4 regions of the Streptomyces sp. R33 genome follow, and region 4 is predicted to be linked to each of the others. Evidence: riboswitches for the same ligand, from Rfam matches in the RefSeq annotation. Region 4 holds a riboswitch; each other region holds the start of a gene.
The links. A riboswitch is a leader RNA that binds a small molecule or an ion and turns the genes downstream of it on or off. The one in region 4 is predicted to bind cobalamin.
Positions count from the first base shown of each region.

Region 1 (2,189 bases), 790 kb from region 4:
CGGGCCCGAGCGGTTCGTGCTGGACGTCGCGCACCGCAACGTGTGCCGGTGAAGCCGGGGGGTGGGCGGGTGCCCGGGGCGCCCGCCCACCCCCGCGTACGGGGTCAGGTCACCGGATGAACGCCCGGCCGCTGCCGGCGCAGCCGGAGTCGGCGCCGGCCGACGTACCGGCGTGAGAGGCAGCGCCTACCGGTGCTCGGGGTTCGGGAAGTCGAAGCGGCAGCCGGCGTCCCACTCCGAGCGCTGGTTGCCGTGCGCCGGGATCCCGCCGGAGCGCTTCAGCAGGGCCGCCAGGTGCATGAGGTTCCACGACATGAAGGTCGTGTTCCGGTTGGTGAAGTCGTTCTCGGGGCCGCCCGAGCCGGGGTCGAGGTACGAGGGCCCGGGCCCCGCCTCGCCGATCCAGCCCGCGTCGGCCTGCGGCGGGATGGCGTAGCCGAGGTGCTGGAGGCTGTAGAGGACGTTCATGGCGCAGTGCTTCACACCGTCCTCGTTGCCGGTGATCAGGGCGCCGCCGACACGGCCGTAATAGGCGTACTGGCCCTGGGCGTTCAGGATCGAGGAGCAGGCGTAGAGCCGCTCGATGACCTGCTTCATGACGGAGCTGTTGTCGCCGAGCCAGATGGGGCCGCACAGCACGAGGATGTCGGCGTCCATGATCTGGCTGTACAGGACGGGCCACTGGTCGGTTTCCCAGCCGTGGTCGGTCATGTCGGGCCAGACGCCGGTGGCGATGTCGTGGTCGACGGCGCGGATCAGCGAGGTCCGGGCGCCGGCCGCCGCCATGACGGCGCGGCTCCGGTCGATCAGGCCCTCGGTGTTGCTGGTCTCGGGCGACCGTTTGAGGGTGCAGTTGACGTAGACGGCGGTCAGGTCGGAGTAGTCGTAGTCGGCGGCCACGCCGCCAGCCTGGGGGCCGGCCGGCGGCGCCGCCACCGGGCCGCAGCCGTTCGGGGCGCCGGTCCGGGCCCGTTCGGCCCGCGCCGTTCGGGCCGGGTTGGTACCGGTCCGTCCGTCCGACTAGGGTCAGCTGGCCTTGGTGTACGGGAAACCGGTGGGAAACCGGTGCGGCCCTCGCCACTGTGAACGGGAAGTCCGGCTCCACTCCTTCGGGAAGCCACTGGGCGGCGCGGGAGGACCCGCACCGCCCGGGAAGGCGGAGCCAGGGCATCAGCACCCGTGAGCCAGGAGACCGGCCGGGGCGCGTTGTCCATCCACGAGGTGCTGGAGAGGTCTCCCTACCCATGCATATAGCCGAGGGGTTCCTGCCCCCTTTGCACGCGGTCGCCTGGGGCGCCGCATCCGCTCCCTTCGTCGTCCACGGTGTCCGCGCCCTCACCCGCGAGGTGAAGGCCAACCCGGAGAGCACACTGCTGCTCGGGGCGTCCGGAGCGTTCACGTTCGTCCTGTCCGCATTGAAGATCCCGTCGGTGACGGGCAGTTGCTCGCACCCCACGGGGACCGGGCTCGGCGCGATCCTGTTCCGGCCGCCGATCATGGCGGTGCTCGGCACGATCACCCTCCTCTTCCAGGCGCTGCTGCTGGCGCACGGCGGCCTGACCACCCTCGGCGCGAACGTCTTCTCGATGGCGATCGCCGGGCCGTGGGCGGGGTACGGGGTCTACCTGCTGCTGAAGCGCTTCGGCGTCCCGCTGATGGTGACCGTCTTCTTCGGCGCCTTCTTCGCCGACCTGGTCACGTACTGCGTGACCTCCGTGCAGCTGGCGCTGGCCTTCCCGGACCCGGGCAGCGGGTTCCTGGGCGCACTGGCGAAGTTCGGGGGCATCTTCGCCGTCACCCAGGTCCCGCTCGCGGTGAGCGAGGGCCTGCTGACGGTGCTCGTGATGCGGCTGCTCATGCAGTCGAGCAAGTCGGACCTGGTCCGGCTGGGCGTCGCGAAGCTGACCGGTCACAGCGAGCAGAAGACGGCGGTGTGATGACCATGAGCCGGAACGCGAAGATCAACGGCCTGCTGCTGCTCCTGGTGGCGGCGCTGGCCGTACTGCCGCTCGCGCTGGGGCTGGGCGAGGGCAAGGAGGAGCCGTTCACGGGCGCCGACGCGCAGGCGGAGGCGGCGATCAGCGAGCTGAAGCCGGACTACGAGCCGTGGTTCTCGCCGCTGTACGAACCCCCCTCCGGGGAGGTGGAGTCGGCGCTGTTCGCCCTCCAGGCGGCGCTCGGCGCGGGCG
Region 1 covers NZ_CP165727.1:3,085,700-3,087,888, forward strand. The annotation lists gene AB5J51_RS13855 (hypothetical protein) at 1-52, shown strand, start outside; gene AB5J51_RS13860 (flavodoxin family protein) at 187-900, opposite strand; cobalamin riboswitch at 1,021-1,216, shown strand; gene AB5J51_RS13865 (energy-coupling factor ABC transporter permease) at 1,245-1,937, shown strand; gene AB5J51_RS13870 (energy-coupling factor ABC transporter substrate-binding protein) at 1,943-2,189, shown strand, end outside.
Region 1: linked by a shared signal. The riboswitch ahead of AB5J51_RS13865 (energy-coupling factor ABC transporter permease) and the one ahead of cobN (cobaltochelatase subunit CobN) in region 4 are both predicted to bind cobalamin.

Region 2 (2,189 bases), 4.2 Mb from region 4:
GTCCACCGCCACCCGCATGTTCATCGCCTGGGGCCTGACCCTGCCGGCCGCGGCCGTCGTCGCCTCCGGTGCCGAGCTGGTCATGCGCACGGGTGACGTCGGCGTCGCCGCCGTCGCGCTCTTCCTGGTCGCCTCGTGCGTCGCCATCTGGCTCATCTCCCGCCGCCAGGTCGTCGACCACAGCAACGTCAACGACGTGCAGCCGGCCGCGGCCGAGGAGCCGGGTGTCGTCACCACGGCCATGGCCGCCGTCACCGTCCCGCCGACCGTGGCCGCCGAGGCCGCCGCCGGTACGACCGCCGCGGTCACGGACGACGCCCTGAAGGCCACCATCCCGGCGGCCGCCCCGGCCACGCCGGCGGCTCCCGCCGCCGCGGTCTGACCCCGAGAACGACAGAGGAATCCGCAGTATGAAGATCGACTGGGCAGCACTCGGCTCCGTCTTCGGGGTCAGCCTCTCCGCCACCGTCGCGCTCGTGGCCCTGTTCACCCTGGGCCTGGTGGGCCTGTCCAAGCACGAGACCGCCACCGAGCAGGGCGGCACCGCCACCCTGGCCCGCAGCGGCGCGTACGCCTGCTTCGCGCTCGTCGCGTCGGCCGTGGCGTACGGGATCTACCTGATCGTCAGCTGACCGATTCGGGCACGGCGCACGAAAGCTCCCTACGGGTTTCCCGGAGGGAGCTTTCGCGTGCCTGCGGCCCATGGTGGCGAGCTGCCCCGCCGCAGGTCAACGGCGAGTTGACGGGCCTTCGCGGTGCGTGGTGGACTGCCCGAGCCAATACGGCGGCATGGAGAGGAAGTCCGGTGCGAATCCGGCGCGGTCCCGCCACTGTCACCGGGGAGCACGCGGCACGTGCGCCCCGGGAGCCAGGAACTCCCACCGCCGGACACGTCGAACCAGGGCGCGGACCCTGAGTGAGGACATACCTGCCACCATGCGTGCCGATCGCGTCTTCGCGTACGGCGCCACGGCGGGCCTGATCGGCGACCGGATCCTCGGTGATCCGCGCCGAGGGCACCCCGTGGCCGCCTTCGGACGAGCAGCCGCCGCCGTCGAAGGCGCCCTGTGGCGCGACGACCGCGCCCGGGGCCTCCTCCACACCCTCCTGTGCGCCGGGGGCGCGGCCGCCGTCGGCGCGCTGGGCGCCCGCGCCGTGCGCTCCCGGCCCGCGGCCGCCCGTATCGCCCTGACCGCAGCGGCCACCTGGGCCGTCGTCGGCGGCACCTCGCTGGGCCGCGAGGCCCGCGCCATCGGCGGCGCGCTCGCCGCCGGGGACGCCGAGGTGGCCCGGGAGCGGCTGCCGCACCTGTGCGGGCGCGACCCGCAGGCCCTGGACGAGCAGCAGATGGCCCGCGCCGTCGTGGAGTCCGTCGCCGAGAACACCTCCGACGCGGTGGTCGGGGCCCTCGTGTGGGGCGCCGCCGCCGGTGTCCCCGGGCTGCTGGCCTTCCGCGCCGTGAACACCCTGGACGCGATGGTGGGCCACAAGTCCCCGCGCTACCTTCGCTACGGCTGGGCCTCGGCCCGGCTCGACGACCTCGCGGGCTGGCCGGGCGCCCGGCTGACCGCCCTGGCCGCCGTGATCGCCGGACCCGACCGGCGGGGAGCCGTACGGGCCTGGCGGGCGGACGCGGCCGAGCACCCGAGCCCGAACGCCGGGCCCGTGGAGGCCTCGTTCGCCGGGGCGCTCGGCGTACGGCTGGGGGGCACCCTGGCGTACGGAGGGCGGGTCGAGCACCGGGCCGTACTGAACGGCGAGGCGGGGCGGCCGGTGCAGGTCGCGGACATCGAACGGGCGGTGCGGCTGTCACGGCAGGTGACGTGGCTGGCGCTGGGAGCGTGTGTGGCACTGCGCTGTGCGGTGTCACGTGTGGCGGGGAGGGGACGCGCGTGAGCGGCGGCAAGCTGGGCGGGGGACTCCTCGTCGCCGGTACGACATCGGACGCGGGCAAGAGCGTGGTCACGGCGGGCATCTGCCGCTGGCTGGCCCGGCAGGGCGTGAAGGTGGCGCCGTTCAAGGCGCAGAACATGTCGCTGAACTCGTTCGTCACGCGCGAGGGCGCCGAGATCGGGCGGGCGCAGGCGATGCAGGCGCAGGCGGCGTGCGTGGAGCCGACGGCGCTGATGAACCCGGTGCTGCTCAAGCCCGGCAGCGACCAGAGCAGCCAGGTGGTGCTGCTGGGCAAG
Region 2 covers NZ_CP165727.1:6,446,604-6,448,792, reverse strand. The annotation lists gene AB5J51_RS29670 (inorganic phosphate transporter) at 1-382, shown strand, start outside; gene AB5J51_RS29665 (hypothetical protein) at 411-632, shown strand; cobalamin riboswitch at 747-898, shown strand; gene AB5J51_RS29660 (cobalamin biosynthesis protein) at 937-1,896, shown strand; gene AB5J51_RS29655 (cobyric acid synthase) at 1,908-2,189, shown strand, end outside.
Region 2: linked by a shared signal. The riboswitch ahead of AB5J51_RS29660 (cobalamin biosynthesis protein) and the one ahead of cobN (cobaltochelatase subunit CobN) in region 4 are both predicted to bind cobalamin.

Region 3 (2,189 bases), 2.0 Mb from region 4:
CCTCCTGGGGTGCGGCGGCCGGGACAAGGGCCCGTTCGGCAAGAAAACCGAAGGCCAGGCCGAAAGTCGTCCACATCGCGACCTGGATGGCCACGGTCGCGAGGCGGAACTGCCAGACCAGGGTGGCCGGGAAATCCGCCGGGACCTCGTTGATGCCGGGCAGCGCCGCGTAGGCGATGGCGACCACCGCGACGAAGCCGACCGAGGCGACGATCGAGGCGTTCCAGTTCCCGAGCCTGGGTGCCAGACGCCGGCCCAGGATGAGCGCGCCCGCGGACAGCAGCGCGCTCAACGCGATCATCAGGATGTAGAGGGTGGTCCTCCGGACGACGGTGTCGGGGTCACCGACGGCCGGCGGGTTGGAGGGGTACTTGAGGAACGGCACCAGGTTGAAGGCGACGAACAGGCCGCCCGAGACCAGCAGGGCCGTGGCCCGCGGGCCGAAGCGGCCGATGCGGCCCAGGGCGTAGCAGAAGACGAGCGCGGCGATGCCGCCGAGCGCGATCCCGTACAGGAGCGTGCCGGTGCCGAGGCCTGCCGTGGCCTGGAGGGCCCGGCTGACCGGGGCCGCCTCCTCGCCGTGGTCGTGGGCGGCGTGACCCGCCTCCTCGATGGCGATCGCCGCGTCGACCTTGGACTCGCCGAGGACGTACGCGACGAGAAACGCGGCCAGGCCTGCGAGCAGACCTGCCAGCATGCCCCGGACCAATAGGACGCGGGGGGAAATGGAGTTCATGGTTCGGTACTTCCCTTGCTGCTGAGGTGGAGATCAGTGGCAGGGGAAGCCGAGGAGGTGGCGACCGTCGTGCATCCACTCGTGGACGGTGTCGCCCTCGAAGAGCGCGGTGGCGCCCTGCTCGGCACCGACGAGGTAGAGCAGGACCAGCATCAGGACGCCGGCGAACAGGGCCCAGGGGGCGAGAGCGGAGAGCGAGATCGGGGTGACGGCAGGGGCCGTCGTGGGCACGGCGGAGTGAGCCATGGCAGAACCTCCAGAGGGAACACGCGTCCCGGTCAGTGGTGCTAGCGACGACATGGCGGGTCTGACTTCTCCTCCCCCTCCGGGAGGATTCACAGTGGCGCGACCGTGCCGGATTTTCACCGGTGCTTCCGTCATACCGTCGTCTTTTTTTAGGTTGTCGTCCGAGACCGTACCGCGTTTACGCTCCCCTTATGAAGAGCGCCGTAGTACGAGTTCAGTTCGTGAGACGTCCATTCGAGGACGCTTCACGGCAGGTTCGCTTCGGCCACGGCGACCCTTGCCCGCAGTACGCGGGCCTGCAAGGCCCGGACGCGGGGGAGTGGGCCGGGCGGACCCTGGACGAGGTCGCCGCCGAGGATCCGGCCGCCGTCCGGAGCTGGCTGACGGACCCGGACTACGCGCCGCCCGGCGGGGAGTCCGTCACCGCGCTGATCGCCCGCGTCGGCGCCGCCCTCGCCGCTCTGCCCGCGGGTACGCATCGCGCCGTCGTCGACCAGGCCGTCGTCAGGGCGGCCGTCGTGTCCGCGCTGGAGCTGCCGGCCACCGCCTTCTGGCGCCTCGACGTACGCCCGGACACGGTGACCAGCCTCACCGGGCGGCTCGGGCGGTGGAACCTCCAGCTCGGGCAGCCGGCCGAGAAGTAGCGGCGTAGCGGCTCAGGCGACGATCCAGTCGCTCGTCGCGATCACCGGCTGCACGCCGTCGCGGTGCACGGTGCCCTCGATCAGGCCGTACATCCGGTCCGCCGCGAAGTAGACCTCGTTGTCGTTCTTGAGGCCGAAGGGCTCCAGGTCGACGAGGAAGTGGTGCTTGTTGGGGAGGTTCAGGCGTACCTCGTTGACCCGCGGGCAGTGGTCGAGCACCCGCTCGGCCATCTGGTTGAGGGTCTGCTGCAGCGAGTACGAGTAGGTCTCGGCGAACGCTTCCAGCATGTTCTTGCGGACCTTCTTGTACGACTGGTCCCAGTCGTACGAGGCGTCGTCGGCGGCCAGCGCCGAGTGCGCCCAGCGCGCGGTGACCTTCGTCGCCAGGATGCGGTCGTACGCCTCCTTGAGCGTCGTGTACTTGTCCTTGATGTAGCCGTGGAACTCGGAGTTCGTCGAGTTCATCACCGTCAGGTCCTTCAGACCCGAGATGACCTGCAGACCGGTCGTCTCGCTGTACGTGATCTGCGCGGTGCGCACCTCCTGGCCCTTGCGGACGAAGG
Region 3 covers NZ_CP165727.1:4,325,144-4,327,332, reverse strand. The annotation lists gene AB5J51_RS19775 (CbtA family protein) at 1-736, opposite strand, end outside; gene AB5J51_RS19770 (CbtB-domain containing protein) at 770-982, opposite strand; cobalamin riboswitch at 1,019-1,169, opposite strand; gene AB5J51_RS19765 (histidine phosphatase family protein) at 1,204-1,626, shown strand; gene pucL (factor-independent urate hydroxylase) at 1,639-2,189, opposite strand, start outside.
Region 3: linked by a shared signal. The riboswitch ahead of AB5J51_RS19770 (CbtB-domain containing protein) and the one ahead of cobN (cobaltochelatase subunit CobN) in region 4 are both predicted to bind cobalamin.

Region 4 (2,189 bases):
AGCGCCGCGAGGACGATGTCGCCCTCCGGGTTGGCCGAGCGATCCACGAACATGTTGCCCGGGGCCTCGCCCCAGTGCTCCTCGACGCTTTCGCGCAGCTCGGCGGGGAGCTCGGCGAACCACCGCTTGTAGTCGGCGGCCGGGATCCGGACCGGGTTGCGGGCCAGCTGCTCCTCGGTCAGCCAGTCCTGGTCATGGCCGCCGGCCTCGATCAGGGCGCGGATCAGCTCGTCGCCGTCGCCGGAGACCAGGCCCGGGATCTCCTCGACGGGGCCGAAGTCGTAGCCGCCCGCGATGAGGGTGCGCAGCAGTTCCACGGCGCTGGCCGGGGTGTCGAGGCCGACCGCGTTGCCGATGCGGGAGTGCTTGGTGGGGTACGCGGAGAGGACGAGCGCGATCTTCTTGTCGCGGCGCTCGATGTGCCGCAGCCGGGCGTGCCGGACGGCGATGCCGGCGACGCGGGCGGCGCGCTCCGGGTCGGCCACGTACGCGGGCAGGCCGTCCTCGTCGAGCTCCTTGAAGGAGAACGGGACGGTGATCAGGCGCCCGTCGAACTCGGGGACGGCGACCTGGGTGGCGGCGTCGAGCGGGGACAGGCCCTCGTCGTTCTCCTCCCAGGCGCTGCGCGAGCCGGTCAGGCACAGGGCCTGCAGGATCGGGACGCCGAGCGCGGCCAGCGCGCCCGCGTCCCACGACTCGTCGTCGCCGCCCGCGGAGGCGGTGGCGGGCTTGGTGCCGCCGGCCGCGAGGACGGTGGTGACGACCGCGTCCGCCGACTCCAGCGCGGCGATCAGGTCCGGCTCCGGGGTGCGCAGGGAGGACACGTAGAGGGGGAGCGCCTGGGCGTCCTGGGCCTCGATCGCGTCGCACAGGGCGTGTACGAAGGCGGTGTTGCCGCTCATCTGGTGGGCGCGGTAGTACAGCACGGCGATCCGGGGGCCCGTGGTGGTCCCGGGCGTGCGCTCCAGCGGACCCCAGGTCGGCGCGGCGGCCGGCGGGTCGAAGCCGTGGCCGGTGAGCAGCACGGTGTCGGAGAGGAACCGGGCCAGCTGGTCCAGGTTCGCGGGGCCGCCGTGGGCGAGGTAGCCGTGCGCCTCGGCCGCGATGCCGATCGGGACCGTGGAGGCCTCCATCAGCTGGGCGTCCGGGGCCTGTTCGCCGGTGAGGACCACCACCGGGCGGGTCTGGCCGGGCGCCAGGAGCAGGTCGAGGCCGTCCTGCCAGGCGCGCAGGCCGCCGAGGAGGCGTACGACGACCAGGTCGACGCCGTCGAGCAGCCCGGGCAGGTCGTCGAGGGGAAGGCGGGACGGGTTCGCGAACCGGTACGGCACGGGGCCGTCCGCCGTGTTCGCGGCGCGGGCGCTGAGCAGATCGGTGTCGGACGTCGACAGCAGGAGGATCATGCGGCGGCAGGCCTTCCTCGGGGTTTCCGCGCCCCGGGCAGTGAGGACAGCGGGAGTTCCTGACTCACCCGGCGGATTGCTCTGCAGGGTTCACAGTGGCGGGACCGCGCCGGATTCGCACCGGGCTTCCTCCCGGCGGGCCACGTGGCTCCGCCGCTGGTCATCTTAGGTGGCGATCTCCCCGACCGGGAGTGGGGGTGGCCCGCGCCGCCCGCCCGCGCACGACCGCCGCGCGGAACGGGGCGGGTGGTGACGGCCACAGGTCGGGGAGGGGGAATCGTGGGTATGCTCGCCGCCATGCCGCCCCAGCCCCCTTCCGCCGCATCGCGGGACGAACCCGTCATACGCGACCGCGGTGACGCCTGCCCCGGTGCGCTGCGGCTGCACGCCGCGGACGACGGGTTCCTGGCCCGGGTCCGGGTACCCGGCGGGATGCTCGACGCGGACGCGGCCCTGCTGCTGGCCGACGCCGCGGACCGGCTCGGCGACGGGCACATCGACCTGACCTCGCGCGGCAATGCGCAACTGCGCGGACTCGGGGCGGGCTGCGGCGGCGAACTGCAGTCCGTGCTGGTCCGCGCCGGCCTGCTGCCCGCGCCCACCCACGAGCGGGTCCGCAACATCGTCGCCTCGCCGCTGACCGGCCTCGACGGGCTCGGCCTGCCCGACGTGGCGCCCTGGGTCGCGGAGCTGGACCGGCTGCTGTGCGCGAGCGCGCCCGCGGCCGGGCTGTCCGGCCGCTTCCTGTTCGCCCTCGACGACGGCCGCGGCGACGTCACCTCGCTC
Region 4 covers NZ_CP165727.1:2,292,379-2,294,567, reverse strand. The annotation lists gene cobN (cobaltochelatase subunit CobN) at 1-1,403, opposite strand, end outside; cobalamin riboswitch at 1,436-1,577, opposite strand; gene cobG (precorrin-3B synthase) at 1,689-2,189, shown strand, end outside.